4 regions of the Variovorax sp. PMC12 genome follow, and region 1 is predicted to be linked to each of the others. Evidence: predicted binding sites of a transcription regulator. Region 1 holds the regulator's gene; each other region holds the start of a gene.
The links. Region 1 encodes sigma-54, which starts transcription at its own class of promoters, with help from an activator protein. Its sites were predicted from a motif close to TGGCANGNAANCTGCTTT; they were not measured.
Positions count from the first base shown of each region.

Region 1 (7,606 bases):
CCACCGCCGCGCGCGCATGGGCCTGAGCTACCTGCCGCAGGAAGCCTCGATCTTCCGCAAGCTCACGGTGGAGGAAAACGTGCGCGCCGTGCTCGAACTGCAGCACGAGCCCGACGCGAGCGGCAAGCTCGCGCCGCTGTCCAAGCAGCACATGGAAGAGCGCCTGTCCGAACTGCTGGCCGACCTGCGCGTCGACCACCTGCGCGATTCGCCGGCGTTGGCGCTGTCGGGCGGCGAGCGACGCCGCGTCGAGATCGCACGCGCCCTGGCCACCCAGCCGCGCTTCATCCTGCTGGACGAACCCTTCGCCGGCATCGACCCGATCGCCGTCATCGAAATCCAGCGGATCATCAGCTTCCTGAAAGAGCGCGGCATCGGCGTGCTCATCACCGACCACAACGTGCGCGAAACGCTGGGCATCTGCGATCACGCGTTCATCATCAGCGACGGGCATGTGCTGGCACAAGGTACGCCCTCGGAGATCGTCGACAACGCCGAGGTACGCAGGGTGTACCTAGGCGAACACTTCCGTATGTAAGGAAGGGTCGGGTTCTCCACATGAAGCAAGGGCTGTCCCTTCGCGTCTCGCAGCACTTGGCGTTGACGCCCCAGCTGCAGCAGTCGATCAGGCTGCTCCAACTCTCCACGCTCGAACTGAGCCAGGAAGTGGAGCAGATGCTCGACGAGAACCCCTTCCTCGAGCGCACCGCGGAAGAAGCGGCGCGCGAGGAGTTCGGGCTCGACACCGCCGACGCCCCCGCTGCGCGCGATGACGGCAGTGACGGCGGCGACGGCGAGAGCGACTTCACCCCGCCGCCCGCCAGCACCTCCACCGCCTCGACCGAGACCGCCACCACCACCACGGCCGACTCCGACGGCCCCGCCGCCGAGATCGCCGAGCGCGAGCCCGACTGGGAAGGCGACGGCACCGTCGACATGGCGCCCGACGACAGCGAGTGGGGCAGCGACGCTCCCGCGCGCCAGAACAACCTGGGCGACGACGAACGCGCCGACGCCACCGAACTCGCGCGCAGCCAGGAATCGCTGCAGTCGTTCCTGCACCGCCAGGCGCTGAGCCTGCGCCTGAGCGAGAACGACAGCGCCGCGCTGCGCTTCCTGATCGAGTCGCTCAACGACGACGGCTACCTCGAAGACTCCCTGCCTGCGCTGGCCTCGGGCCTGGCCGGCGACGACAACGACCAGTTCGACGACCTGGTGCACCACTTCCAGGTGGCGCTCGGCCTGCTGCAGAGCCTGGAGCCGGTGGGCGTGGGGGCGCGCGACCTCGGCGAATGCCTGAGCATCCAGCTGCGCGCGCTGGCCGCCGAGGACGACGACGAAGACGAAGAGCAGGCACAGGTCTACAAGACCGCGATCGCCATCTGCAAGCAGCCGATGGAACTGCTCGCGCGGCGCGACTTCAAGCGCCTGGCCACGCTCACCCGCAGCAGCGAAGAGCTGGTGCGCTCGGCGCTGCAGGTCATTGCGCGGCTGGAGCCCAAGCCGGGGCGCCGTTTCGTCGACGTCGAGCGCAACATCGTCATTCCCGACGTGATCGTCACCAAGACCGGACGCGGCACCAACGTCAAGTTCCGCGTCATGCTGAATCCCGAGGTCATGCCGCGCCTGCGCGTGCACGACATCTATGCCGGCGCGCTCAAGTCGCACAAGGGCGAGGGCAGCCAGGCGCTGTCGCAGCGGCTGCAGGAGGCGCGCTGGTTCATCAAGAACATCCAGCAGCGCTTCGACACCATCCTGCGCGTGAGCAACGCCATCGTCGAGCGCCAGAAGAGCTACTTCGTGCACGGCGAGCTGGCCATGCGCCCGCTGGTGCTGCGCGAAATTGCGGACGAACTGGGCCTGCACGAATCCACCATCTCGCGCGTGACCACCGCCAAGTACATGGCCACGCCGTTCGGCACGGTCGAGCTGAAGTATTTCTTCGGCTCGGCGCTGGGCACCGAGACCGGCGGCAATGCGTCGAGCACGGCGGTGCGCGCGCTGATCAAGCAGTTCGTGAGCTCCGAGAGCATCAAGAAGCCGCTGTCGGACAGCCAGATCTCCGAGATGCTGAAGGAGCAGGGCATCGAGTGCGCGCGCCGCACCGTGGCCAAGTACCGCGAAGCCTTGCGCATTGCGCCCGCCAACCTGCGCAAGGCCCTGTAGAAAGCCTTCGATGAGCCGTCTCCCGATGTCGCGCTGGGGCCATTGGGTGATCGCTTTGCTGGCCGTGCTGCTGTTCAGCGGCTGCGCCACCCTGCCCGACGAGGCGCCGCGCCCGCCCACCAAGGCCATGGCCGTGTCGCCCGACACCGCGCTCGGCAAGCTCGCGATGGCGGCCCAGCCCGACCCCGACCTGAGCGGCTTTCGCCTGATGCCCGGCGGCGACTTCGCCTTCGCCACCCGCATCGAGCTGGCGCGCCGCGCCCAGCGCACGCTGGACGTGCAGTACTACCAGATCGAGAACGACGAGACCGGCCGCTACCTGCTGCGCACCCTGCGCGACGCCGCCCTGCGCGGCGTGCGCGTGCGGGTGCTCATGGACGACCTCTACACATCGGGCGAAGACGAACTGCTGCTCGGCTTTGCCGCCACGCCGAATGTAGAGCTGCGGCTGTTCAACCCGTTCCCGGCAGGGCGCAGCAGCCTGGTCAGGCGCTTCGCGGCTTCGCTGTTCGACTTCAGCCGCGTGAACCGCCGCATGCACAACAAGCTGTTCATCGCCGACGGCGCGATGGCGGTGGCGGGCGGGCGCAACATCGGCAACCAGTACTTCACGCGCACGGCGGGCGAGAACTTTCTCGACCTCGACACCTTCGTGACCGGCGCGCTCATTCCCCGGCTCGGCAGCCTGTTCGACCAGTACTGGAACAGCACCTATGTGCGCCCCGTGCAGTCGGTGGTGGCGAGCAGCCTTTCGCGCGAGGAGCTGCAGCGCCGCTTCGACGCCGCCACCGGCGCCGACACCACCCCGCCGCCGCCGCCGCCCGCGCCCAACGACCTGCTGGGCTACAGCCCGATCGCCGACGACCTGAACGCCGGCAGGCTGGGCCTGATCTGGACCCTGGCCGAGGCCTATGCCGACTCGCCCGACCGCGTGATCGGCAAGACCGCGTCGTACGGCGGCGTGCCGCTGCTGGACGTCGACAGCGTGCGCTACAACGTGGTCGAGCAGATGCGCCGCGCGCGCGCCGAGGTCACCATCGTCTCGCCCTACCTGATACCGGGCGCCACGGGGCTCGAGGTGATGCGCGAGATCCGCGGGCGCGGCGTGAAGATCAGCGTGGTCACCAATTCGCTGGCAGCCACCGACGAGCCGCTGGTGCACACCGCCTACCGCCGCTACCGGCCCGACATGCTCAAGCTCGGCGCCGACCTGTACGAGCTGAGCTCCACGCGCACCCGGCGCAGCGTGCGGCTGGGGCTTTTCGGCACCACGGTCGGGCGGCTGCATGCGAAGTCGGCGGTGATCGACCGGCGCACGCTGTTCGTGGGTTCGATGAATTTCGATCCGCGCTCGGAATCGCAGAACACCGAGATCGGCCTGATCATCCACAGCCCCGAAATGGCGCAGCAGATGCTCAAGCTGCTCGACGTGCTCAAGCAGCAGGGCGCCTACCGGCTGCGCTTTGCCGAAGGCAACAACGACGGGCGCATCGAATGGGTCAGCGACGATGCCGGCCAGATCACGGTGCTGCACGAGGAGCCCGATTCGGGCTTCTGGGACCGCACCATGCTCGAACTGCTGGCGCCGCTGACGCCCGAGAGCCTGCTCTAGGCCTGCTTCAGGCGCGGCCGGTGCCCGGTCAGTGGCCGCCGCGCAAGGCCGACCAGACCAGCCGCACCCCCAGCAGCCCCATCACGCCGCCGGCCGCGCGGTCGATCCAGGCCTTGTAGCGCAGGTAGGCCGAGCGCGGCGCCGCCGAGGAAAGCGCCAGCGCCACGATGGCGTACCAGCCGGTCTCGATGCAGAAGATCACGGCCGGCACCGCCAGCGCCAGCACCAGCGGCACCTCGCGCGGCAGGAAGGCGGCGAAGATGCTGGCGTAGACCACGGCCGTCTTCGGGTTGCTGACCTGGGTCGCCAGGCCCAGCAGGAAGGTGCGGCCGCCACGCCCCTGCCGGCCGGGGGAGTTACCCACATCGGGTGTCACGGCCAGTGGCTGGCGCGCGCCGCGGCAGATGCGAAAACCCAGGTAGACGAGGTAGGCGCCGCCGAAGCCTTTTATCGCCAGGTAGAGCCCCGGCACCGCCAGGAACGCCGCCTGCAGTCCCGCAAGCGCCGCGATGGCGAAGACCAGTCCGCCAGCCCCCATGCCCAGCGCCGCAGCCAGCCCGTCGCCGCGCGAGACCACGGCCGTGCGCGCCACCATCACGAAACTCGGGCCCGGGCTCATCGCGCCCACCGCCATCGCGCCGGCGATGCCTAGCAAGGAAAGGGTGTTGTCCATCGGGGCTGCCTCTTGGTGGAAATTTGAAATGGGTGAATAGCGTGGAGAAAGTCACGCTGATCAACGACTGAAAAGTAAACTTTAAGTAGTACTAAAATTATGTTTTCGTTTACATTTTGTGTACCGACTTCCGCGGTGCACAAAAATGAAAAATCTCTACCTTCTGGCCATCTGGGCATTGATCCTGTCCTGTTTGCTGAGCTTCTTCTACTGGAGCGATGCGCCGCTGGCCGAGCAACTGCTGTTCGGTGCGGTGATGGCGGTGGCGATGGGTGCCTGGATGCTGGTCTTGCTGAATCTTCCGCGTGCCCTGATGGCCGCCCGCGACTGGCTGAAATCCCCGAAGGACGACGGCGACGAACCGCTGGCCGCGAGCCGCCCCGGCAAGACCATCGTCAGGTAGGCAGGCCGGCAGGGCCGCCAGCCACGGCGCCGGAAGCGCCTACGGCTGGACGTTGACCGCTTCCACCTGCACCAGCAGCTTCACCTTGTTCTCGAACCCGAAGTTCAGTCCCCAGGTGATTCCCCAGTCGCTGCGTTCCACCGTGGTCTCGAAGTCGCCGCCGCACACCTGGCGGTTGATCAGCGGACTCAGGTAGCAGTTGAAGCGCACCGCCTTCAGCGTCACCGGCCTCGTTTGCCCCATCAGCGTGAGCGTGCCCGGCACGTCGACCACCTTGTCGCCGCTGATGTCGATCCGGTCGGCCACGAAGCGGCCGGTCGGGAATTCCGCCACGTTGAAGAAATCCTTGCTCTGCACGTGGCGGTTGAGCAGGTCGACGCCGGTGTTGATGGAGCTGATGTCCATCGTGATGTCGACCTTGCCGCTGGTTCCGGTGCCGTCGATCTGCACCGACCCATCCTTGGTGCTGAAGCGCCCGCGGTTGGTGGTGGTGCCGTAGTGGCCCATCTCGTACATGACGAAGGTGTGCGTCGGGTCGACCACGTAGTTCGCGTTCTTCTTCGGTCCGCCCGCGGGCTTCACGGCCACGGGCGGCGCCGTGTAGTCCTGCGCCGCGGCGCTGCCGCAGAAGGCCGCGGCCGACAGCAGCGCGGCAAGGATGAGCTTTTTCTTCACGGCGGTGGCTGGGTGTGTCATGAAAGAGTGGAGTGAGTGAGCAGCGGCGCGGCCTGGCGGGTCTTCACAGCGGGCCCAGGCCCGCGATGGTGAGCTTGAAGCGCACCTGCACCTCGTTGGCGACCATCGAGGTGTCGGTCCATTCGCCGTCGCCGACCTTGTAGTCGAGGCGCTGGATCGTAAAGCTTCCGGTCGCCACCGCCTGGTTGCCGCCGGCGGGGGCGATGCCGACCGGCACCGTCACCGTTTTCGCGGTGCCCTTGATGGTGAGCTTGCCCGTCATCTCGAACTTGCCGTCGCCCAGCGCCTTGATCGCGCTCGACTGGAAGGTGGCCTGCGGAAAGTGCGCCGCGTCGAACCACGGCGCCTTGGGCAGTTCGGCGTCGCTCATCGGAATGCCGAAGCCGGCGCTGGCCGTGTCGATGCGCAGCGCCACGCTGCCGCCCTCGGGCTTCTTCGGGTCGAACGCGACCTGGGCGTCGAATTTCTTGAACGTGCCTTCCACCGGCACGCCCATCTGCTTGCTGACGAACACGATCTGGCTCTTGTCGGCGACCAGCTTCGCGGCCGGCGGCTCGGCGAAGGCGGCCATGCCCGGCGCAAGCGCCAGCAAGGCCAGGGGAACGAAAAGGTAACGGCGCTTCATCCGGCGGATTCCTTGCGTGGCGCGGGCCACATGCGTTTCAACAGACCGTCCCGGTCGATCCAGTGGTGCTTGAGCGCCGCCGCCACGTGCAGCAGCGTGACGCCCGCGAGCGTGAAGGCGCAGCCCTTGTGCAGCGGCTGCAGCACCGCCTCGGCAAAGGGCTGGTCGACCGGCATGAAATCGGGCAGCGGCAGCGCGCCGAACCACACCACCGGCACGCCCATTGCCGAGCTGTAGGCCCAGCCCGAGAGCGGCATCGCGAAGAACAGCAGGTACATCAGCGCATGGCCCGTGCGGTAGGCCGAGAGCTGCCACGGCGACATGGTGGCCGGCAACGCCGGCGGCCGGTGCCCGAGCCGCCACGCCAGCCGCAGCGCCGACAGCAGCAAAATGGTGACGCCGGCCCACTTGTGCCAGCTGTAGAGCTTCAGGCGCAGGGGGGAGAACGGCAGCCCCGTCATGTAGAGGCCGACGCCGAGCGAGCCCGCGATCAGTGCCGCGAGCAGCCAGTGCAAGGCGATGGCGACGCCACCGTAGCGCAGGTTGCGCGGATCGGCGGGGAGGGAAGAAAGAGGAGTGGCGGTGGACATCGGGGCAGGTCCGGCGGCCTGTGCGCGGAGCATATATCGGAAGCCGTGACGCTGTTGCACGGCCCGTGCCAGCGCTGCAACGGCAGCGGAACCGCAGGCCGAGCCGGACGCCTTCAGCCCGGCGGCAGCGCCTTCAGCAGCACCCCGTGCAGCTCGTCCGGCTGCACCGGCTTGCGCAGCGCATGCCAGCCGCGCTCCAGCGCCAGGCGCTGGGTGGCCTCGTTGATGTCGGCCGAGATCAGCGCGATGGTGAGCGACGGCTTCTGCCGCTGCAGCCGTTCGGCCAGCGCGATGCCGTCGAGCGTGCCCGGCAGGCGGATGTCGCACAGCGCCGCGTCCAGCGCGCGCAGGTCGGCCAGCGCCAGCGCCTCGGCCGCGCTGGCGTAGACGCGCGGCGCCACGCCCCATTGCCGCAGCAGCGCCAGCAGGCTGTCGGCCACGACCGCGTTGTCCTCCACCACGAGCACGGCCAGCCCGGGCGGCAGCGCGTTGTGTGCCGCCGCGCCGTTGCCGGCCTGCGGCGAGGGCAGTGCGCGCGTCACCGCCGCGCCGTCCGGCGCCGCCGGCAGCTCGAAGCTGAACACCGAGCCCCGGCCCGGCGCCGAGCGCAGCGCCACCTCGATGCCGAGCTGCGCCGCCAGCCGCCGCACGATCGCCAGGCCCAGCCCGTGGCCGCGCTGCAGGTTGCGCTCCACGTTGCCGATCTGCTCGAAGTCGTTGAACACCCGCTCCTGCGCTTCCGCCGGAATGCCGATGCCGCTGTCGCGCACCTCGATGCGCCAGGCGGGGCCGGCCTCGCGCCGGCGCGCCCGAACCGCCAGCAGCACGCGCCCGCGCGGCG
Region 1 is NZ_CP027773.1:3,530,410-3,538,015, reverse strand. Features, by position in the region: gene lptB (LPS export ABC transporter ATP-binding protein) at 1-538, shown strand, start outside; gene C4F17_RS16370 (RNA polymerase factor sigma-54) at 559-2,166, shown strand; gene C4F17_RS16365 (phospholipase D family protein) at 2,177-3,778, shown strand; gene C4F17_RS16360 (LysE family translocator) at 3,807-4,451, opposite strand; gene C4F17_RS16355 (hypothetical protein) at 4,597-4,854, shown strand; gene C4F17_RS16350 (YceI family protein) at 4,894-5,550, opposite strand; gene C4F17_RS16345 (YceI family protein) at 5,594-6,175, opposite strand; gene C4F17_RS16340 (cytochrome b) at 6,172-6,765, opposite strand; gene C4F17_RS16335 (ATP-binding response regulator) at 6,879-7,606, opposite strand, start outside.

Region 2 (7,606 bases), 300 kb from region 1:
CCGCGGGCACCTCGATGTGCAGGTCGATGCGGTCGAGCAGCGGGCCGCTGAGCTTGCCCTGGTAGCGCGAGATCTGGTCGGGCGTGCAGCGGCAGGCTTTTGAAGCGGAACCCAGGTAGCCGCAAGGGCAGGGGTTCATCGCGGCGATCAACTGGAATCTGGCCGGGAATTCGGCACTCCGGGCGGCGCGGGCAATGGTGATGGTGCCGGTTTCCAGCGGCTCCCGCAGCGCCTCCAGCGCCGAGCGGGCGAATTCCGGAAACTCGTCCAAGAAGAGAACGCCGTGGTGCGCGCGCGAGATCTCTCCGGGCCGGGGCGGAGAACCGCCACCTACGAGTGCCACCGCGCTGGACGTGTGATGCGGCGCAGACGTGGGCCGGAGCATCCAGCGCTCCGTCGCGAAGCGGCCGCCCAGGCTGGCCACCGCCGCGCTCTCGAGCGCCTCCTCGATGCTCATGGCCGGCAGCAGCCCCGCGAAGCGCTGCGCGAGCATCGACTTGCCCGATCCCGGCTCGCCCATCATCAGCAGGCTGTGGCCGCCGGCCGCGGCGATTTCCAGCGCGCGTTTGGCGCCCGCGTGCCCCTTGACGTCGGCCAGGTCGGCGTAGCGCGGTGCGCTGGCGCCGGGCGCCGCACGGATCCGCGCCCAGCCGTCGGGCGGCGGATCGGGCCATTGCGAGGCTGCCTCGGTGTCGACCACGAACTGCCGCACCACATCCAGCAGATGCCGTGCGCCATAGACCTCGCCGTCGGGCACCAGAGCGGCCTCGTGCGCACTGTCCAGGGGCAGCACCAGCCGCGTCGCCACGCCGCGCGTGTGCAGGGCCAGCGCCATGGCCAGGGCGCCGCGCACCGGCCTCAGCTCGCCCGAGAGCGACAGTTCGCCCGCGAACTCGTGTCCGGCCAGCCTGGCGCCGTCGATCTGCCCGCTGGCCGCGAGGATGCCCAGCGCGATGGGCAGGTCGAAGCGCCCGGAGTCCTTGGGCAGGTCCGCGGGGGCCAGGTTCACCACTATCTTCTTGTTGTTGGGGTATTCGAGCCCCGCGTTCTGGATAGCCGAGCGCACGCGTTCGCGGGCTTCCTTGACCTCGGTTTCCGCCAGGCCGACCAGCGTGAAGCTGGGCAGGCCGTTGGCCAGATGCACCTCGACCGTGACACTGGCCGCTTCCAGCCCCAGCAAGGCTCGGCCCTGCACCAAAGACAAACTCATTTCTCTCCCTGTCCCCAAGATGGTGCGTCCATCTGTGGTGTGTCCGCGGTGGTGCGAACCTGTTGAAAGCCGCAACCGCTCGAAACAAGCGTTGTAACGATTTCGCTCACAACACGACGCGGGCGAGTCGCATGGGGCACAGGTATTTGTGCAGTTTGGCACGCTCCCTGCTTTGAGCCTCTCAGGTCCAACAACACACTTGCGAGGAGTTTCCCGATGACGCACCGTACCGCCGCCAAGGCGATGATCGTTCTGGCCGCTGCATTGACCGCTTCGGGCGCAGCCCTGGCCCAGGCGACGACCGATGCCCCGGCCGCCGCGCCCGCCCCGGATTTCACGGGCAACGTCTCGCTGACCACGAACTACAAGTTCCGCGGCCAGGACCAGGACATGATCGGCAAGAACGACTACGCCAAGACCAAGGGCTTCAAGCCCGCGATCCAGGGCGGCTTCGACTACGCCTTCGGCAGCAGCGGCTTCTACGTGGGCAACTGGAACTCCAGCGTCAACTGGCAGAAGGGCAACAGCATCGAGAGCGACATCTACGGCGGCTACAAGTTCAAGGCCGGCCCGCTCGACATGGACGTGGGTGCGCTCACCTACATCTACCCGGGCAACTCGGCGGGCAACACCACCGAGCTGTACGTCGGCGCGACCTATGCCAACGAAACCTTCGGTTCGTTCACCGCCAAGTACTCGCACACCGTGTCGAAGGACTACTTCGGCTACGCCGGCAACAAGGCCGGCTCGGGCCTGAAGGGCACCAACACCGGCTACCTGAACCTGTCGTACAGCAAGGAAATCGTGCCCAAGGTCACGCTGAAGGCGGCCGTGGGCTACACCAACATGTCCAGCGACATCCGCAGCCTGGGCTACAAGAGCTACGTGGACTACAACGTGGGCGCGAGCTACGACTTCGGCAACGGCCTGTCGCTGACCGGCTCGGTGCAGGGCGCCAACAAGAAGAGCTCGTACCTCGCGGTGTCCAACCCGGGCATCGACCTCGGCTTCGGCCCCATCGGCCAGACCACCTACTCGCCGAACAAGGCGCGCTTCATCCTCACGCTGACGAAGACGCTGTAAGCAGCAGAACAACGAGATGCGGCCCAAGCTGCCGCATCGTTTCATTTCCATCCAAAGGAGAAAACTCATGAAGCTGGTCACAGCCATCATCAAACCGTTCAAGCTCGACGAGGTGCGCGAAGCACTGTCGGCCATCGGCGTGCAGGGGATCACCGTCACCGAGGTGAAGGGCTTCGGACGCCAGAAGGGCCACACCGAGCTCTACCGCGGCGCGGAGTACGTGGTCGACTTCCTGCCCAAGGTGAAGATCGAGGCGGCCGTCTCCGACGACCTCGTGGATCGCGTGATCGAAGCCGTCGAAGGCGCCGCCCGTACCGGCAAGATCGGCGACGGCAAGATTTTTGTCTACAACCTCGAGCAGGTCGTTCGCATCCGCACCGGCGAAACGGGCCGCGAAGCCCTCTGATCGAGTCCTGGCCCGAAAGAACAACGATTATGAAAAAACTGCTTGTCTCTCTTGCGCTCGGCTTGAGCGTGCTTGCCGCCGGTACTTCCGGCTTCGCACAGACCCCGGCAGCGCCTGCTGCCGAGGCACCGGCCGCAACGGCTCCCGCAGCGGCAGCGCCCGCCGCGGCGGCTCCGGCCGATGCAGCCGCGGCACCCGCCGCAGCGGCGCCCGCGGCCGCACCCGCCGCTGCCCCGGCTCCGAAGATCGACTCCGGCGACACCGCCTGGATGCTGACTTCGACCCTCCTCGTGATCCTGATGACCATCCCCGGCCTCGCGCTGTTCTACGGCGGCCTGGGCCGTTCGAAGAACATGCTGTCGGTGCTGATGCAGGTCTTCGTGATCTTCTCGCTCATCAGCATCCTGTGGGCCGTCTACGGCTACAGCCTGGCCTTCTCGGGTGACGGCAACTTCTTCGGAGGATTCGACAAGATCTTCATGAAGGGCATCACGCAGGAAACCTTCGGTGCGCTGACCACCATTCCCGAATACGTGTTCGTCGCCTTCCAGGGCACGTTCGCGGCCATCACCGTGGCGCTGATCGTCGGCGCCTTCGCGGAGCGCGCCAAGTTCTCGGCCGTGCTGCTGTTCTCGGTGCTGTGGTTCACCTTCAGCTACGTGCCGATCGCCCACATCGTGTGGGGCGGCGGCCTGCTGGGCAAGGACGGCGCGCTGGACTTCGCCGGCGGCACCGTGGTGCACATCAACGCCGGTGTGGCCGGTCTCGTGGGTGCCTACATGGTCGGCAAGCGCGTCGGCTACGGCAAGGAAGCGTTCACGCCTCACTCGCTCACGCTCACCATGGTCGGCGCTTCGCTGCTGTGGGTCGGCTGGTTCGGCTTCAACGCCGGCTCGGCTGGTGCCGCCAACGCCCTGGCCGGCCTGGCCTTCATCAACACGGTGCTCGCCACCGCTGCCGCCGCGCTGTCGTGGATCCTGGGCGAGAGCCTGCACAAGGGCAAGGCCTCGATGCTGGGTGCAGCATCCGGTGCCGTCGCCGGCCTCGTGGCCGTCACGCCCGCCGCCGGTTTCGTCGGCCCGATGGGTTCGATCGTGCTGGGCCTGCTGGCCGGCCTGGTCTGCCTGTGGGGTGTCGGCGGCCTGAAGCGCATGCTGGGTGCGGACGACGCGTTCGACGTGTTCGGCGTGCACGGCGTGGGCGGTATCCTGGGTGCCATCCTGACCGGCGTGTTCGCGGCCAAGGGCCTCGGCGGCACCGGCGGCGCGACGCCCGACACCTTCTCGATGGGCGCGCAAGTCTGGATCCAGATCAAGAGCGTGGCGCTCACGGTCGTGTGGTCCGGCGTGGTGGCCTTCATCGCCTACAAGATCGCCGACCTGACCCTCGGCCTGCGTGTGTCGGAAGAAGAAGAGCGCGAAGGCCTCGACATTTCTTCCCACGGCGAAACCGCATACAACAGGTAAACCGAAGCCCCCTTGCAGGGGGCAGCACCTGCGGCCCGGCAGAGCCGGTTCCGCGGTGCTACTGAACTGAAGAACAAGTTTTTCAAGCGAGGTCTCCTTTGGATGTTCAGCCCGCAAGCGCTCCGGCGCCGGCGGGCTTTTTTTTGGCCGCAGGCGCAATGGGCGGGAGCACAATCGGCCCACCATGTGGACCTCCATCGAAGACAGCCTCTGCGAGCTCGGCGAATCGCCGTTCTGGCACCCTCAGGAACGATCGCTCTACTGGCTCGACATTCCCGGCCGCGCCGTGCTGCGAACGCGCGGCGACATCGGCACGCCGGGCGCCACGGTCGAGCGCTGGGCCCTGCCCACCGAGCCCGGCTGCATGGCACCGGCGCGGCGCGGCGGCCTCGTCATTGCGCTGCGCGACGGCATCTACCGTGCGCGCGAATGGGGCGGCGAGCTGGCCGCGATGGCGCGCGTGGAGCACGACGTGCGCACCATGCGCTTCAACGACGGCAAGTGCGACGCGCTGGGCCGCTTCTGGGGCGGCTCGCTCAACGAGGCCAAGGACCGGCCCAACGCCGCGCTCTACTGCCTCGACGCGCGCAGCGACACCGGCATCTCGCCCACCATCACGCAGATGGCCAACCAGGCCACCACCGCCAACGGCCTCGCCTTCTCGCCCGACGCCCGCACCCTCTACTGGGCCGACACCGCGGCGCACGTGGTGCATGCATGGGACTGGGACGCCGAGGCCAATTCGCTCTCGCATGTGCGAGTGTTCCAGCAGTTCGGCGCCAAGCCCGAAGGCTGGACGCCCGCGTCGCCGCTGCACTACGACGGCCGCCCCGACGGCGCCACCATCGATGCGCAGGGCCACTACTGGGTGGCCATGTTCGAAGGCGCGCAGCTGCTGCGTTTTTCGCCCTCGGGCGAGCGCGTGGCCTCCGTCGCAGTACCGGTGCAGTGCCCGACCATGCCCTGCTTCGGCGGCGACGACCTGAAGACGCTGTTCGTCACCAGCGCCCGCAAGGGCCGCCCGGCTGACGAGATCGCGCAGCGCCCGGCCTCGGGCATGGTGATCGCGATGCGGGTCGACACGCCGGGACTGCCGGTGAGCTTCTTCGAAGACTGAAGGCCGAAGAGGGTTCTCAGGCGCGCATGGCTCTGCAGCACATTCCGCCGATCCAGTGCCTGCTGACCTTCGAGGCGGTGGCGCGGCTGCGGCATGCGGGCCGCGCGGCCGACGAGCTGTGCGTCACGCCCAGCGCGGTGAGCCACCGCATCCGCCAGCTCGAGGCGCACGTGGGCTTCAAGCTGTTCGGGCGCAGCGACTTCAGCCTCACGGCCGACGGCGCGGCCTATCTTGCGAACGTGCGCACCGGGCTTGCCGCACTGCAGGCCACGCCGTTGGGCGGCGGCGCGGCTCAGCGCGCGACGCGCCTTCGCATCGCCGTCACGCCGACCTTCAGCCGGCAGTTCCTCATGCCCCGGCTCGAGCTGTTCCGCAACATCTATCCCGACATCGAACTGGTGCTGCAGGTGTCCATTCCGCTGCTCGACGTGACGGCCGAGCAGGCCGACCTGGAGGTGCGCTACGGCCCCGGCGGGTACGCCGACTGCGAGCACCGCCTCGTGCTCGAGGAGCAGGTGGTGCCCTCCTGCAGCCCGAGCTACCTCAACGAGTTCGGGCCGTTCCACGGCTTTCGCAGCGCGGCCGAGATCGCAAGCGCGCGGCTGATCCGCAGCCCGCTCGAGCCCTGGGGCACCTGGTTCGCGAGCTGCGGGCTCGACCAGCCCGAGCCCCACGTCGGCTCGCAGTTCAACGACCTGGGGCTGGTGTACGACGCCGCTGCCAGCGGCTTCGGCGTGGCGCTGGTGCGCCAGAAGATGGGCGCGGCGTGGTTCGAGTCGGGGCGGCTGGTGGCGCTGTCCGACCGGGCGGTGGCGTCGCCGCACCGGCACTACATCTGCTGGCAGCCGGGCACGCTGGAACGCTGGGAGTGCGCGGCCTTCGCCGACTGGCTCGAACAGAGCCTGCGCTGACGCCGCCGGCAAAGTTCTCTCAAGCACCCGGCAAAAATCCATCAACCCGGGGCTGCCGGAATGTCCGTAGAGTGCGGTACACCCGAGACATCCGCGAACAGAAGAAAAGAGGCCCGCCGATGAACGCGCCGCTCACCCCCACGCACCACGATTCGCTACAGAAAACAGAGCGCCAGTCCCAGGTGGTCCGCGCGCTGCAGGCGCACCTGCCCGCCCACGCGCTGATCTGGCACGACGAAGACACGACGCCCTACGAGTGCGACGGCCTCACCGCCTACCGGGCGCGTCCGCTGGTGGTGGCCCTGCCCGAGACCGAGGCGCAGGTGGCCGCCGTGCTCAAGACCTGCCACCAGCTCGGCGTTCCCGTGGTGGCGCGCGGCGCGGGCACCGGGCTGTCGGGCGGCGCCATGCCGCACACCATGGGCGTGACGATGTCGCTCGCCAAGTTCAACCGCATCCTGAAGATCGACCCGGTGAGCCGCACGGCGGTGGTGCAGTGCGGCGTGCGCAACCTGGCCATCAGCGAGGCTGCCGCGCCCTTCAACCTCTATTACGCGCCCGATCCGTCCAGCCAGATCGCCTGCACCATCGGCGGCAACGTGGCCGAGAACTCGGGCGGCGTGCACTGCCTCAAGTACGGCCTGACGCTGCACAACGTGCTGCGCGTGCGCGGCTTCACGGCCGAGGGCGAGCCCATCGAGTTCGGCGGCGACGCGCTCGACGCACCGGGGCTCGACCTGCTCGCGCTGGTCATCGGCAGCGAGGGCATGCTGGCCGTGACCACCGAGGTCACCGTCAAGCTGGTGCCCAAGCCGCAGCTCGCGCGCTGCATCATGGCCAGCTTCGACGACGTGCGAAAGGCCGGCGACGCGGTGGCCGCGGTGATTGCGGCGGGCATCATCCCGGCGGGGCTGGAAATGATGGACAAGCCCATGACCGCCGCGGTCGAAGACTTCGTGCGCGCGGGCTACGACCTCGACGCCGCCGCCATCCTGCTGTGCGAATCGGACGGCACGCCCGAGGAGGTGGAAGAAGAAATCGGCCGCATGACCGCCGTGCTGCGCGGCTGCGGCGCCACCGCCATCGCCTGCAGCACCAGCGAGGAAGAGCGCATGAAGTTCTGGAGCGGGCGCAAGAACGCGTTTCCCGCATCGGGCCACATCAGCCCGGACTACATGTGCCTCGACTCCACGATTCCGCGCAAGCGGCTCGCCGACATTCTTCTGGCCATCCAGGAGATGGAGAAAAAATACAACCTGCGCTGCTGCAACGTGTTCCACGCGGGCGACGGCAACCTGCACCCGCTGGTGCTGTTCGACGCCAACGACCCCGACGAGCTGCACCGCTGCGAGCTCTTCGGCGCGGACATCCTGGAGACCAGCGTAGCCATGGGCGGCACGGTGTCGGGCGAGC
Region 2 is NZ_CP027773.1:3,828,153-3,835,758, reverse strand. Features, by position in the region: gene C4F17_RS17745 (YifB family Mg chelatase-like AAA ATPase) at 1-1,210, opposite strand, end outside; gene C4F17_RS17740 (TorF family putative porin) at 1,427-2,293, shown strand; gene glnK (P-II family nitrogen regulator) at 2,361-2,699, shown strand; gene C4F17_RS17730 (ammonium transporter) at 2,729-4,165, shown strand; gene C4F17_RS17725 (SMP-30/gluconolactonase/LRE family protein) at 4,350-5,282, shown strand; gene C4F17_RS17720 (LysR substrate-binding domain-containing protein) at 5,309-6,193, shown strand; gene C4F17_RS17715 (FAD-linked oxidase C-terminal domain-containing protein) at 6,313-7,606, shown strand, end outside.
Region 2: a site for sigma-54 is predicted at 1,367-1,384, ahead of C4F17_RS17740 (TorF family putative porin). Genes of this name have one in related genera too.

Region 3 (7,606 bases), 2.6 Mb from region 1:
TGGTCGGGACGGCGGTGGTCATGGCGCGGGCCCGGAAAACCGGCCCCACCGGCAACTGCTGCGATCTTGCATGGCATTCCCTTTGCGTTGTTTCAGACCGTATAACGCACGCGACCACTCGCCGGCGCTACCTCAGTGATGAGTACTTTACGCTTAATTTGACAATTAATTCACGATTTCAACGCGTTCAGGCACACGATGCCGCCAGTAGCGCGCATGGCGCTCGCGCTCGCAGGCGACATCGTCAGGCTGCGTGCTGCGCCAGTGGGCGGCACCGCAGCGGGGGCTGTCGACCAGCCGTACCCCGTGGGCCGCGTACCGCGCCGCCACCTCGGGCGCCGGGTGGCCGAAACGGTTGCGATAGCCTGCCTGGACCAGTGCAATGCGCGGCTGCACGGCGTCGAGGAAGGTTTCGCTCGACGAGGTCTTGCTGCCGTGATGAGGCACCAGCAGCACGTCGGCGCGCAACTCCGGCGCGCGCGCGACCAGCGCGGACTCCTGCATGCGCTCGACATCGCCCACCAGCAGCGCGGCGGCACGGCCGTTGCCGATGCGCAGCACGCACGACACGGCATTGGGCTTGGCGGTGAAGGCCTGGTAGTCGTCCGCCGCGGGGTGCAGCACCTCGAAATCCACGCCGTCCCATGTCCAGCGCTGGCCGGCCTCGCAGCGCCGCGCCGGACGCAGGGCCTGCAGCGGATGCGTGGCTTCGATCGAACTGCGCAAGTCCGCTTGCGGCTGCATCGCGAGCACGGCCTGCGCTCCGCCCGTGTGGTCGGTGTCGCGATGGCTCAGCACCAGCATGTCGAGGCGCTCGCCATAGGCGCGCAGCAGCGGCACGAGCACGCGGTGGCCGGCATCGCTTTCGAGGCTGTAGCGCGGACCGGTGTCGTACAGCAGGCTGTGCGTGGCGGTGCGAACCAGCACAGCGTTGCCCTGCCCGATGTCGGCGGCCAGCAATTCGAACTCTCCCGCCGCGGGACGCGGCGCCTGCCACAGCAACACCGGCAGCAGGAACGGCAGGCCGAGCACGCGCAGCGACCACGGCAGGCGCATCGCGAGCAATGCGCCGCCAGCCACGCCGCAAGCCGCCATCCACAGCGGCGGCGCGGCCATCGACAGCGTGGCGAGCGGCAAGCCGGCGCACCATTGCAGCAGCACCGAAAGCGCATGCACCGCCCACGCGGCCGCGTCCCACAGCGGCGCGATGGACACGCCCAGCATCGCCAGCGGCGTGACGACCAGCGTGACCCACGGGATCGCGACCGCATTGGCCAGCAGCCCGACCAGCGACACCTGCTGGAACAGCAGCAGGCTCAGCGGCGCGAGCGCCAACGTGATGACCCATTGCTCGCGAAAGAAACCCAGCAGCCGCGCCGAAGCCCGCGCGCGCGGCTCGCCGGGCACCGACGCATCGGTGGCGAACAGCACGCCCACCGCCACGAAGCTGAGCCAGAAGCCGGCCTGCATCAGCGCCCATGGGTCGAGCGCCACCACCACCGCCGCGGTCAGCAGCCACACATGCGGCCAGGGCCAGCGCCGCCCGGTGAGCCGCAGCGTGGCGACCGTCGCGAGCATCCACACCGTGCGCTGCGACGGCACGCCCCAGCCGCTGAAGAGCGCATAGAGCCCCGCCAGCAACACGCCGCCGACCAGCGCGGCCTGCTGCGCGGGCAGGCCCAGCATCAGGCGCGGGCAGCGCCGCCACAGCCAGCCAACGACATGGGCCGCCAGCCACGCGAACATCGTGACGTGGAGGCCCGAGATCGACATGAGATGCGCCACGCCGGTGGCACGGAACACATCCCAGCCCGCGCGGTCGATGGCCTGCTGGTCGCCCGTGACCAGCGCCGCGATCACGCCGGCCCGCGCGCGGTCGGGCACGCGCTCGAAGATCGCGTCGCGCACGGCTTCGCGCGCACGCTCGACCGGATGCCGCCAGGTGACGGCGATGCGCTTCGGCGCGGCATCTCGCGCACCGGTGCGCACATAGCCATTGGCCTGGATGCCCTGCTCCCAGGCCCACAGCTCCCCGTCGAAGCCGAAGGGATTGACGTTGCCGTGCGGCGCCTTGAGGCGCACGGCAAGCAGCCATCGCTCGCCGGCGTGCACGGAAGCGACCGGGCTCGCGGACGCGGCCTTGCCGGCGGATGAGCGCCCCCACAGCCCCGTGTTCTCCGCATACCAGCCGAGGGAGACGTGGCCCGGAACCGGCAATGGCTCGTCGACGGACGCATCGGCCCAGCGTGCGGACTCCACATCGAGCCGAAACCGCGTCCCGGCTTCGTTGCGTTGCGGCATCTCCGCGACCACGCCCGTGACCACGAGGTCGCGCCCTTCGAGCGCCGGTGCCAGCGCGCCGCCCGCGTAGACCACCGCGCGCCAGCCCGCCAGCCCCGCCCCGGCCATGGCTCCGCAAAGCAGTGCGAGCACCATGGCCGGCAGGCGCCGTTCGATGAAAAAAGGCCGGCGCCATCGCCCGAGACCCGCCACGGCCGCCAGCAGCAAGACGGCATAGACCCATGCGGGCCAGAGCGACGGCTGCTGCAATTGCAGGGCCGCGCCCAGCAGCGATCCGCCCAATGCGGCGAAGCCTCGCGACCCGCCCACGGCATTGCCCGACGCGTGAAATCGCGTCATGAAAGAACGTCCGTACACATGATGCAAACCCTCCCCGACTCACGCTCAGTGGCGCGTTAATTGCTAAGCATCTCGGCTAGTATGCGTCTCACCAGAGACATCTTTCCGATGCAATCTGCCAGTACTGCACACAAAAACGCATGTCTATCCACGCCGCTCTACACCACGTCACCCATTACAAATACGACCGCCTGGTGCAGTTGGGCCCTCAGGTCGTGCGCTTGCGTCCCGCGCCGCATTGCCGCAGCAACGTCATCTCGTATTCGCTGCGGGTCGAACCCGCGGAGCACTTCGTCAACTGGATGCAGGACCCGTTCGCCAACTACCAGGCGCGGCTCGTGTTTCCCGAGAAGACACGCGAGTTCAAGGTCACTGTCGACCTCGTGGTCGAAATGGCGGTCTACAACCCCTTCGACTTCTTCCTCGAGCCGCAGGCGGAGAACTTCCCCTTCAAGTACACGGCCTCGCAGGCCGAGGAGCTCGCGCCCTACCTCGTGGCCGACCCGGTCACGCCGCTGCTGGAGGCCTACCTCGACAAGGTCGAGCGCAAGGAACAGCGCACCATCGACTTCCTGGTCGGCATCAACCAGCAGGTGCAGAAAGACGTCAACTACCTGATCCGCATGGAGCCCGGCGTGCAGACGCCGGAAGAAACGCTGGCCAACGGCAGCGGCTCCTGCCGCGACTCGGGCTGGCTGCTGGTTCAACTGCTGCGCCACTGCGGACTGGCCGCGCGCTTCGTCTCGGGTTACCTGATCCAGCTCACCCCCGACGTGAAGGCGCTCGACGGCCCGAGCGGCACCACGGTCGACTTCACCGACCTGCACGCCTGGTGCGAGGTGTTCCTGCCGGGCGCGGGCTGGATCGGCCTCGACGCCACTTCGGGCCTCTTGGCCGGCGAAGGCCACATCCCGCTGGCCTGCACGCCCACGCCATCGAGCGCCGCGCCCATCGAGGGCGGCGTGGACGAATCCGAGGTCGAGTTCGGCCATGAGATGAAGGTCACGCGCATCTACGAATCGCCGCGCGTCACCAAGCCCTACACCGAAGAGCAATGGGCCGAGGTGCTGACCCTCGGCGACGCGGTCGATGCGCGCCTGAAGGCCGGCGACGTGCGCCTCACCATGGGCGGCGAGCCGACCTACGTGGCCACCAGCGACCGCGACGCGCCCGAGTGGAACACCGACGCCCTCGGCCCCACCAAGCGCGGCTACGCCACCGAGCTCGTGCACAAGCTGCGCGCCGAGTACGGCAAGGGCGGCTTCCTGCACTTCGGCCAGGGCAAGTGGTATCCGGGCGAGCAGCTGCCGCGCTGGGCGCTGTCGATCTTCTGGCGCGCCGACGGCCAGACGCTGTGGCACGACCCCGAGCTGTTCGCCGACGAACGCTTTCCCACCCACTACACCAGCGAAGACGCACGCCGCTTCACCACCGTGCTGGCGCACAAGCTCGGCCTGACCGAGCGCTACATCCAGCCCGGCTACGAAGACATCTACTACTACCTCTGGCGCGAACGCCGCCTGCCGGTGAATGTCGACCCCTTCGACTCGAAGCTCGACGACGAACTCGAACGCGTGCGCCTGCGCCGCGTGTTCACGCAGAAGCTCGACGCGGTGATCGGCTACATGCTGCCCATCGAGCCCGGCAATGCGAACGGCGACGCTCCCGCGCTGGCGGGCCCGGCCTGGAAGACCGGCCCCTGGTTCCTGCGCGACGACCGGCTCTACCTGATTCCCGGCGACTCGCCCATGGGCTACCGCCTGCCGCTCGACTCCCAGCCTTGGGCCAGCAAGGGCGACTACCCCTACCTGATCGAGCGCGACCCGACCGCGCCGCGCGGCGCACTGCCGAGCGCGGCCGATTACCGCGCGCGCTACACCGCCGGCGCAGCCGCCGCCGGTGCTGGTGCCGCCGCTGGTGCCGCCGGCCTCGGTGACGTGCCCTACACCTTCGGCACGCCGCCCGTGGTGCCCGCCTCGCTGCGCATGCAAAGCCCCGGCGATGCGGCAAGCGGCGATGCATCGGCAACCGACGACGCCACCGACAAGCCCACCACCCGCCAGCCGCTGCGCGGCGAATCCGCCCACTGGGTCACGCGCACCGCGCTGTGCGTCGAAGTGCGCGACCCGCGCCGCGCCAACGGCCCGGTGGCCGAGAAGAAGGGCAACGCCTCAGGCGTGCTCTACGTCTTCATGCCGCCGCTCGCGCGCCTGGAGGACTACCTCGACCTCGTCGCCGCGGTGGAAGCCACCGCGCGCGACCTGGGCGTGCGCATCGTGATGGAAGGCTATCCGCCGCCGCGCGACCCGCGCCTGAAGATGCTGGCCGTCACGCCCGACCCCGGCGTGATCGAAGTCAACATCCACCCGGCCCAAAACTGGAAGGAACTGGTCGCCCACACCGAGTTCCTCTACAACGCCGCGTTCGAAACCCGCCTGTCGGCCGAGAAGTTCATGACCGACGGCCGCCACACCGGCACCGGCGGCGGCAACCACTTCGTGATGGGCGGCGCCACGCCCGCCGACAGCCCTTTCCTGCGCCGGCCCGAACTGCTGGCCAGCCTGCTGCTCTACTGGCACAACCATCCGTCGCTGAGCTACCTGTTCTCGGGCATGTTCATCGGCCCGACCAGCCAGGCGCCGCGCGTGGACGAGGCCCGCAACGACCAGGTCTACGAGCTCGAAATCGCGCTCAAGGAAATTGCCAAGAACCGCGAGATCTACGGCCAGAACATGCCCGCATGGCTGGTCGACCGCACGCTGCGCAACATCCTGATCGACGTGTCGGGCAACACGCACCGCAGCGAGTTCTGCATCGACAAGCTGTATTCGCCCGACTCGAGCACCGGCCGCCTCGGCCTGCTGGAGCTGCGCGCGTTCGAGATGCCGCCGCATGCGCGCATGAGCATTGCGCAGCAGCTGCTCATCCGCGCGCTGGTGGCCCGCTTCTGGGACGAGCCCTACAAGGCGCCCGTCACCCGCTGGGGCACCGAGCTGCACGACCGCTTCCTGCTGCCGACCTTCGTCAAGATGGACTTCGACGACGTCATCAGCGAGATGCGCCAGGCCGGCTTCGCCTTCGACCCCGACTGGTTCGCGCCGCACTTCGAGTTCCGCTTCCCGCTGGTGGGCCAGATGCAGGCCATGGGCGTGGAGCTGTCGCTGCGCAACGCGCTGGAGCCCTGGCACGTGATGGGCGAGGAAGGCTCGGCCGGCGGCACGGTGCGCTATGTCGATTCCTCGCTGGAGCGCATCGAGGTGCGCGTGACCGGGCTGAACGAAAGCCGCCACGTCGTCACCGTCAACGGCAAGGTGCTGCCGCTGCAGCCCACGGGCGTGACGGGCGAATTCGTGGCCGGCGTGCGCTACAAGGCCTGGAACCCGCCTTCGGCGCTGCACCCCAGCATCAAGGCCCATGCCCCGCTGACCTTCGACCTGGTCGACACCTGGATGAAGCGCTCGCTGGGCGGCTGCCAGTATTTCGTGGCCCACCCGGGTGGCCGCAACTACGACACCTTCCCCGTCAACGCCTACGAGGCCGAGAGCCGCCGCCATTCGCGCTTCACGCGCACCGGCCATACGCCCGGCCTCATGCGCACGCCGCCGGCCACCATCGAGCTGCCGGGCAGCCGCGAGTTCCCGTTCACGCTCGACCTGCGGCGCTGAAGGGGTGCCTACCACACCGCCGAAGCGGCCGGGCCGTGACGGCGGTGTGACAATCCCCCTCCTGTGGAACCCTTGAACGAATCCCTGTTCGGCGCCCAGGCACTGGAATTTCCAGCGGCCCTGGCGTCGGCGCTCGCCCCGGCCGCCCAGCCCGGACACTTCGACGAATTGCGCGGGCAGGCCACCCCGGTGACGGCCTCCCGGCCGGCGGGTGGCGCGGCCGCGCCCGCCGCAGCCCCGCTGCTTTACGACGCCGCCGCGGAGCAGCGGCCGGCGCCTTCGCAGTCGCCTTCGCCTTCGTCTTCTCAGTCGCAATCTCAGTCCCAGACGCAGTCACAGTCCCAGGAACCTTCCAGCGAGCAACCGCCGCTCACGCCCGCCTGGCACGACTTCTTCGAACAGCTCGGCCCCGGCGGCTTCAACGACCTGCCCCGGCGCGCCGTCAGCCTGGAGCGGCAGATCCGCGACAACGGCGTCACCTACAACGTCTACGCCGACGCCAACGGCCCGCAGCGCCCCTGGTCGCTCGACCTGTTCCCGCTGATCGTCTCGCCCGAGAGCTGGAGCCAGATCGAGGCCGGCGTGCTGCAGCGCGTGCGGGTGCTCGACCGGGTCATGGCCGACGTCTACGGCCCGCAGCAGCTGCTGGCCGAGGGGCTCATTCCCCCGGCGCTGGTGCGCGGCCACCCCGGCTACCTGCGCGCCCTGCACGGCGTGAAACCGCCGGGCGACACCTGGCTGCACATCGCCGCCTTCGACCTCGCGCGAGGCCCCGACGGCAACTGGTGGGTGGTGTCGCAGCGCACCCAGGCGCCCTCGGGCCTGGGCTACCTGCTGGAAAACCGGCTGGCCATCACGCGTCAGTTTCCGCAGGCCTTCGAGGCGCTGCAGGTGCAGCGCCTGGCCGCCACCTACAGCGCCATGATGGAAGGCCTGCAGCGCATGTGCCCGGCCGGCGTGCCGCCGCACATCGCGCTGCTCACGCCCGGCCCGTACAACGAAACCTACTTCGAGCACGCCTACCTCGCGCGCTACCTGGGCATCACGCTGGTCGAGGGCAGCGACCTCACCGTGCGCGACCAGCGGCTCTACCTCAAGACGCTGCAGGGCCTGCGCCCGGTGCACGGCCTCATCAAGCGGCTGGACGACCAGTTCCTCGACCCGCTGGAGCTGCGGCCCGACTCCACGCTCGGCGTGCCCGGCCTGCTGCAGGCCATTCGCGCGGGCAACGTGCTGGTGGCCAACATGCCGGGCTCGGCCTTCCTCGAATCGCCAGCGTTGCTGGGTTTCCTGCCGGGGCT
Region 3 is NZ_CP027773.1:218,905-226,510, reverse strand. Features, by position in the region: gene C4F17_RS01120 (oxepin-CoA hydrolase, alternative type) at 1-22, opposite strand, end outside; gene C4F17_RS01115 (DNA internalization-related competence protein ComEC/Rec2) at 166-2,640, opposite strand; gene C4F17_RS01110 (transglutaminase family protein) at 2,781-6,305, shown strand; gene C4F17_RS01105 (circularly permuted type 2 ATP-grasp protein) at 6,369-7,606, shown strand, end outside.
Region 3: a site for sigma-54 is predicted at 2,690-2,707, ahead of C4F17_RS01110 (transglutaminase family protein). Genes of this name have one in related genera too.

Region 4 (7,606 bases), 1.1 Mb from region 1:
CACGCCCTTGACGAACCAGTCCATCTTCCAGAGGTCGGCATCGGACAGCACCGCGCCCTTGGCGACGCGCTCCTTGCCGTCGCGGTCGGCGAGCGGGCCGGCGTAGATCTGCTTGCCCTTCATGATCGCGTCGCGCTCGGCGGTGATGAGCGCGGCCTTGTCCTTGGGCACGGCGGGGCCGAAGCCGGCGATGTCGGTGCCGCCGTCCTTCATCTCGATGAAGGCGCCGTACTGGGCTGGCTTCCAGTTGCCGGCCATGATCTTCTTGAGCTCCGGCGTGAGGAAGCGGTCCCACACCCACACCGACGAGCACAGCGTGGCCTTGGGCGCGAACTGGCGCAGGTCGCGGTGGTGGCCGGTGCCGTACACGCCGCGCTCCTGCGCCACGATCTGCGGCGTGGGGCTGTCGACGTGCTGGCCGATCACGTCGGCGCCCTGGTCGATCAATGCCGCGGCTGCCGCGCGTTCCTTCACCGGGTCGTTCCACGCGCCGGTGTAGATCACGTTGACGGTGGCGTTCGGGTTCATCTTCTGCGCGCCGAGCGCGAAGGCGTTGATGGTCCAGTTCACCACGCCGAAGGGGTTGGCCGCGACGAAGCCGAGCTTGCCGGTCTTCGACGCCGCGCCCGCGGCCATGCCGCAGAGGTACTGGCTCTCGTAGGTGCGGCCGTAGAACGACTCGAGGTTGCTGCCATTGGTGGTGCCGGAGCCGTTGAGGAAGGCCACGTCGGGGTACTTGGCGGCCAGGTCCTTGAAGCTGTCGGAGTAACCGAAGGCGGTGCCGATGACGATGTTGGCGCCGCGCTGGATGAACTTCTCCGCGGCGGGCTTGATGGCCGATGCGTCTTCGGGCACGTTCTCGACGAACTGGATTTTCTGGCCGATCTCCTTCTCGATCTTCACGCGGGCTTCGTCGAAGGCCTGCGTCCAGCCGCCGTCGTTCTTGGGGCCGAAGTAGAGCATCGCGATCTTCGGCTTGTCCTTGAGCGTGAAGCCGTCGGCCGCAACGGCGGGCAGCGTGGTGAAGAGCGCGCCGCCGGCTGCGAGGGTCATGGCAAGCCCGAGGACGGGGCCGTGGGAGGGAGTGCGCGGCATGAAGCAACCTTTCGTGGGGAGCATGGGAAGAGAGGAGAAAAAAAGGGGGGGAGGTCGCGTGCGGCTACATCATGAAATTGATGCGGAACACGTTGCCTTCGGGGTCGAGCAGCACCGACTGGTACCAGTTGTAGTAAGTGACGTAGGGTGCCTTCACCAGCGTGGCGCCGGCCTCCAGGGCAACGGGCACCATGCGGTCGACGTCGGCCTGGCTGTCGACGTCGATGTTCAGCAGGAACTTGACGCCGCGCGTGTCGGAGTACTCGCTCAGGTGCAGCAGCTCGTAGGCGTCGAGCGCGTTGAAGCCGAGGCTCGACTTGCCGGTGTCCAGGCCGCGGAAGATGGGGGAGCGGATGGCTTCTATCTCTGTGAAGCCGAACACGCGCTGGTAGAAGCCGCTGAGCGCGACCACGTCTTTGGCGAAGACGTTGACGTAGGAGAGGTGGGCCATGTCTGTGCTTTTTTGATGTGGTGTTTTTCAGGGCGCGTGCACAGGCCGTCGGGTACTCCCCTCCGCGAATGTCTCCCGGCCTGCGGCCTCCTCCTTTATTTCGCTGCGGGGAGTACCCGACGCCCTGCGCACAGGGCACGCTGCTGGTACTCGGCTGATCAACAACTGCTCTGCGTAACGCTCACGACGGCGGGGTGCCTTGCGCAGCGAAATAAAGGAGGAGGCCGCAGGCCGGGGGACATTCGCGGAGCAAGGTACCCCGTCGGCGTGAGCGCGTCCCGAAGAACAGCGGTAAGTCATCTCAAGCCACCACCTTGGTCCCACCAAAGGTCGTCTGCTTGACGAACTTCGACGTCAGGTGGTCTCCGGAGGAAATGGGTGCGTACTTGGCGACCTCGCCGGGCGCGAGGCAGCTCGGCAGGCACTCGACCATCGCGTCGTAGTTCGGCTGGTGGAAGAACACCAGCGACTGGCGGCGGTTGGTGCTCGCCACCTCGAACGGCGGGTTGATCACGCGGTGCAGCGTGGACACCCACTGGTCGTTGGTCCACTGCATCATCAGGTCGGCAATGTTGACGACCAGGCCGCCCTCGACCTGCGGCACGTCGACCCACTGGCCTGCCTTGTTGAACACCTGCAGGCCCTTGTCGTCGGGCAGCACGATGGTGAGGCTGCCGTAGTCGCTGTGCGCGCCCGCGCGCAACTGGCCCGGCAGCGGCTGCTCGCGCTGCGGTGGATAGCTCAGCACGCGGAACATGCTGATGTGCTCGTCGATCTTGTCGTCGAAGAAGGTCTCGGGCAGGGAGAGGCCGAGCGCGAAGATGCGCATCAGCGAGCGCGAGAGATCGCTCATGGCCTCGAAGTAGCCTTCGTAGGCTTCGCGGAAACCGTCGATGGGCGGCCAGCTGTTGGGCTCGAAGTGCGGGCCGGCGGCGGGGCCGCGGTGATAGTCGTCGTCGGGCACGTTCGACGGGCCGATGGAGAACGACTCCTTCAGGTCGCCGGGCGCTGCCTCTTCCAGGCTGTAGGAGAGCCCCTCTTCGCCGACCGCGCTGTAGCCGCGCACCGCGTCTTCGCGCGGCCGGTCGACCTTGCGCTTCTCGGCCAGCGGCATGTCGAAGAACTGGCGCGAGAGCGACGACACGCGCTCTATCAGCTCGGGCGCGATGCCGTGGTTGGTGATGACGAGAAAGCCGATGCTTCGGCAGGCTTCGTCGACTTTTCTCGCAACCGCCGACTTGCCTTCGGCGGTGCCGTCGAAGTAGGGCGCGAGATCGATGATGGGAACGGACAGCAGGGTCATGGCGGCTTCCTCATTCGGTCGGTCATGCAGTCGTGCATGCGTTGGCATGCCTTTCGCCATGCAACGTCTGTGCCAGTTGGACCAAATGGACAAATCGCATTCGCCGCGTCAGCATGGTGCGCAACACTGCGTTGTGCCGCCGGTCGTGACGCAAGGCGATGCACCGTGGCCTTACAGTGGTGCGCCGTTTGAAAACCGATGAACGTGAAGAGAAGAGCGAGGGAAGATGCCGAAGACCAAGGCGCTGGCCGCAGCCAGCAGCAGTACCGACAAACCGGCGCGCAAGCGTGCCAAGCCGGCCGTGCGCAGTGCGTCGGCCGTGAACCGGCGGCTGCGCCAGATCGAGGACAAGCGCAGCGCGATCCTCGGCGCGGCGCTGGGGCTGTTCTCGCGCTTCGGCCTGCACGGCACGTCGATCGACCAAGTGGCGGCGCGTGCCGATGTGTCGAAGAGCAACCTGCTCTATTACTTCGCGAACAAGGAAGAGCTCTACGTCAACGTGCTGCGCGATCTGCTCGCGCTGTGGCTCGAACCTCTGCGCGGCTTCAGCGCCGAGCAGGACCCGGCCGAGGCCATCGGCGGGTACATACGCCGCAAGCTGGTGGTGTCGCGCGACCGGCCCGATGCATCGCGGCTGTTCTGCCTTGAAATGATCCAGGGCGCGCCGCTGCTGCGCGACGAACTGGACCGCGAGCTGCGCTCGCTGGTGGAGAAGAAATCGGAAGTGATCCGCGCCTGGGTCGAGTCCGGCAAGCTGGCGCCGATCGATCCGCACCACCTGATCTTCGCGCTGTGGGCGGTGACGCAGCACTACGCGGATTTCGGCGTGCAGGTGCAGGCGCTGACGGGGCACACGCTGGAAGATGCGGCGTTCTTCGAGGAGACGGTGGAGAACGTTCAGCGCATCGTGCTGCAGGGCATCGCGCCGCGCTGACTCTTGCCTTGCTCCCTCCCCTTCCGGGGAGGAAGCAATTCAGTGCTGCGGCGGCGCCGCGATCTCGTGATAGCGCCGGTCGAAGTAGATCAAGCCCTGCGCCGCGCCGCCGATCGCGATCGCCACGGCCTCGCAGAACAGCACGTCGTGCGTGCCCGCGCTCGTCGCGTGCACCACGCGGCAGTCGAAGGACACGGCCGCATCGTCGAGCATCGGCGAGCCGGTGGTCTTGCGGCTCCAGCGGCCGGCGGCGAAGCGCTCGTCCATCGGCGTCTTGCCGCCGAACAACGCGGACAGCGACTGGTGGCCCGCTGCCAGCACGTTCACGCACAGCACGCCGTTGGCCTTGAACGCCGGGTACACGGAAGCGGACCGGTTCAGGCACACCAGCAGCGTCGGCGGCTCGTCGGTCACGCTGCACACGGCCGATGCGGTGAAGCCGGCGCGGCCCGCCGGGCCGTCGGTGGTGATGATGTTCACCGCCGCGCCCAGCCGCGCCATCGCGTTGCGGTAGTCGGCCTTCTGCAAGCCCGCAGGCAAGCCGGCGGGGTTCGATGACGAAGGGGCGTGGGAGGCCATGGCGTTCAACATGGAGAGTGACTCCTTCAGGCCAGCACGCAGGCTTCGTCGAAGGGCAGCCGCGGCAGGCGGCCGAACACCTTCGACGCATCGCCGTGGCCGAGGTTGATGAGGAAATTGACGGTCCAGTCGGTGCCCTCGAAAAAGGCCGCGTCGACCTTCGCCTTGTCGAAGCCCGACATCGGGCCGGCGTCCAGGCCCACCGCGCGCGCGGCCAGCAGCAGATAGCCGGCCTGCAGGCTCGCGTTGCGGAAGGCGGTCTCGTGGGCGGCCTCGGGGCTGCCGGTGAACCAGCTGCGCGCGTCGGCATGCGGGAACAGCGTGGGCAGCTTGTCGTAGAACTTGCGGTCCCATGCGGCAATGACGGTGACCGGCGCGCTCATGGTCTTGTCGAGGTTGCCCTTGGAGAGCGCGGGCGCCAGGCGCTGCTTGCCTTCGGGCGTGCGCACGAACACGAAGCGCGCGGGCGAGCAGTTGGCCGAGGTCGGGCCCAGGCTCGCGGGCGAATAGATCTGCCGCAGTTGCGCGTCGGTGACGGGCTCGTCGGTCCAGCCGTTGTGGCTGCGTGCGCCGGTGAACAGCAGCGACAGCGCTGCGTCGTCGAGTGTGGATGCAAGAGTGGTCATGCTGGAACTGCGGGTGCGGTGACCCGCGAAAGAAAGTCGAGCAGGCTGCGGTTGAAGGCTTCGGCCTCGGTCACGCTGTGGGCGTGGCCGCCGTGCGGCATGAAGTCGAGCGTGACGTCGCGCAGGCCATCGGCCAGGCGCTGGGAGCAGGTCCAGGGCACGAGTGCGTCGTCCTTGGCCGCAGCCACCAATGCGGGCGCGGCGATGTCGCCCAGGCGTGCGTCGATGTCGAAGGCGCGCAGGGCGGCGATGCGCGCGCGCATGTTGGCCTCGCCGGGAAAATGGGCGAAGGCGTGATCGACTTCGGCGGCCACGCGCTGCGCGTGCTCGGCGGCCCAGGCTGCGGGGTAGAGGAAGATCGGCTGCGCTTCCACGTAGGCGCGCGCACCGCATGCGCCGAGCAGCGCGAGCCGTGCATCGAAGCAGCGCGCCGAATGCGGGTTGGGCTTCGACCATGCGTTGACGAGCACGAGGCTCGCAATGCGCGCGGGTGCATCCAGCGCGAGCTGCAGGCCCACGAGGCCGCCGAGCGCATGGCCCGCGAAGTGGCACCGCGAAGTGTTCGTGGCGTCGAGGATTTCCAGCACGTCCTGCGCCATGTCCTCGATGGCATAGGCAGCGGGCAGCGCGCCGGGGCTGCGGCCCGTGCCGCGCTGGTCGTAGGCGACGACGCGGTGCCCGGCGTCGACCAGCGCGCCGAGCTGCGGCTGCCAGAAACCGGCCGAGCCGCCGAGGCCGGACGACAGCAGCACAGTGGAGGGCGCCTCGGACGGCCCGTGCACCTCGTAGTGCAGCGAAGGCATGCGGCGCCTCAGCCCTTGTTGCCGATGTGCGCGATCGAGGCGATCTCGATCAGTGCATCGGGCTTCACCAGGCCGCACTGGATGCAGTAGCGCGCGGGCTTGGTGCCGGGAAAGAACTCGGCGTACACCGCGTTGATCTTCGCGTAGTCGGCCCAGTCCTTGAGCATGATCTGGTTGAAGGTCACGTCGTCCATGGTGCCGCCGGCGGCCTCGACCACGCCCTTGATGATGGTGAGCACATGCCGGGCCTGCGCACTCGCGTCGCCGACGTGCACCACGTTGTTGTCCTTGTCGAAGGGCAGCGTGCCCGACACGTAGAGCACGCCGTCGGCGAGCGTGCCGGGAACATAGGGGGCGAGCGGCACGCCGGTGCCGGGAGGGATGATGGCTTGCTTGGGCATTGGGGAACTCCTCGATGAAGGTGAATCAGGCGACGGCCGCTTCGGCCGACGCGGGTTGGGAAACGGCTTGCGGCGCGGCAAAGGTGGCGCAGAACTGGTCCACCGTGGAGACCCATCCGAAGAAGGTCTCGACGTTGTAGACCGATGCCTTCTGGATGGCCGGGCCGCCGAGCTCGTGCGTGGCGTCTTCCAGCATCACCGCGAAGTACTCGAGGTGGAAGGCGTCGCGCAGCGTCGACTCCACGCACACGTTGGTCGCGATGCCGGTGAAGGCCAGGTGCCGGATGCCGCGCGCGCGCAGCGTGCTGTCGAGCGTGCTGTTGAAGAAGCCGCTGTAGCGCGTCTTGGGAACCACGATGTCGCCGGCCTGCGGCTTCATCTGGTCGATGAGTTCGTAGTCCCAGCCGCCCTTGGCGAGGAACTTGCCCTGCAGCTCGGGCCTGGCGCGCATGGTCTTGAGCGCGTTCGACTTGTGCCAGTTGGGCGAGCCGGGCCCGCCGGCTTCCACGTAGTCGGCGTCCCAGCCGTTCTGCAGGAACACGACCAGCATGCCCGCCGCGCGCGCTGCGGCAATGGCGCGCACGATGTTGGCGATGGTGCCCTGCGCGCCGGAGATGTCGAAGCCGGCCGAGTCGACATACCCGCCAATGGATGCATAGGCGTTCTGCATGTCGACGACGATCAGCGCCGAATCGCTGGCGTGCATCGCAAGCGGCTCGGGGCGTGCCGGCAGCACCAGCGGTGCGGGTGCGCCGGGCGGGCGCGGCGCGCCGACGGGCGTGGTCGAGGTGAGGGTGGTGTTGCGTGCGGGTGCGCTCACGTGGGTGCTCCTGTTCAGGCCGCGAGGCGCTGGGGCTCGACCTGCGACGGCACGGGGCTCTGCACGTGCGCGCGGCTCTTCATGAGCGGCTGGATGCGCTCGCCGAAGGCTTCCACGCCCTGCACGAAGTCGTCGAAGGTCAGCAGCACGCCTTCGGTGCCGGGCACCTCGGCCACTTCGTCGAGCATGCGCGCGACGCTTGCGTAGGAGCCCACCAGCGTGCCCATGTTGATGTTCACGGCCGAGGTCGGGTCGGCCATCTGACGCACGTTGGTGTCGGCGCCCGACTTGGTGTCGGCCGCGCCCTGCTGGCCCAGCCATGCAATGGCTACGTGGTCGGCGCCGGCCTTGTAGTGCTCCCACTTGGCGCGCGCGGCCTCGTCGGTCTCGTCTGCGATCACCATCATCAGCACGTAGGTGGTGACGTGGCGGCCGGTCTTGGCGGTGGCCTCGATGAGCTTCTGGGCCGCGGGCGCGAAGGCCTTGGGCGTGTTCACGCCCTTGCCGAAGCAGAAGTTGTAGTCGGCGTACCTGGCGGAGAACTCCATGCCCGCGTCGCTCTGGCCGGCGCAGATCACCTTCATGTCGGCCTGC
Region 4 is NZ_CP027773.1:4,667,729-4,675,334, forward strand. Features, by position in the region: gene C4F17_RS21725 (BMP family ABC transporter substrate-binding protein) at 1-1,053, opposite strand, end outside; gene C4F17_RS21730 (VOC family protein) at 1,160-1,546, opposite strand; gene C4F17_RS21735 (isopenicillin N synthase family dioxygenase) at 1,848-2,849, opposite strand; gene rutR (HTH-type transcriptional regulator RutR) at 3,076-3,783, shown strand; gene rutF (NADH-dependent FMN reductase RutF) at 3,823-4,374, opposite strand; gene C4F17_RS21750 (malonic semialdehyde reductase) at 4,389-4,988, opposite strand; gene rutD (pyrimidine utilization protein D) at 4,985-5,791, opposite strand; gene rutC (pyrimidine utilization protein C) at 5,800-6,192, opposite strand; gene rutB (pyrimidine utilization protein B) at 6,218-7,012, opposite strand; gene rutA (pyrimidine utilization protein A) at 7,027-7,606, opposite strand, start outside.
Region 4: a site for sigma-54 is predicted at 2,907-2,924, ahead of C4F17_RS21735 (isopenicillin N synthase family dioxygenase). Genes of this name have one in related genera too.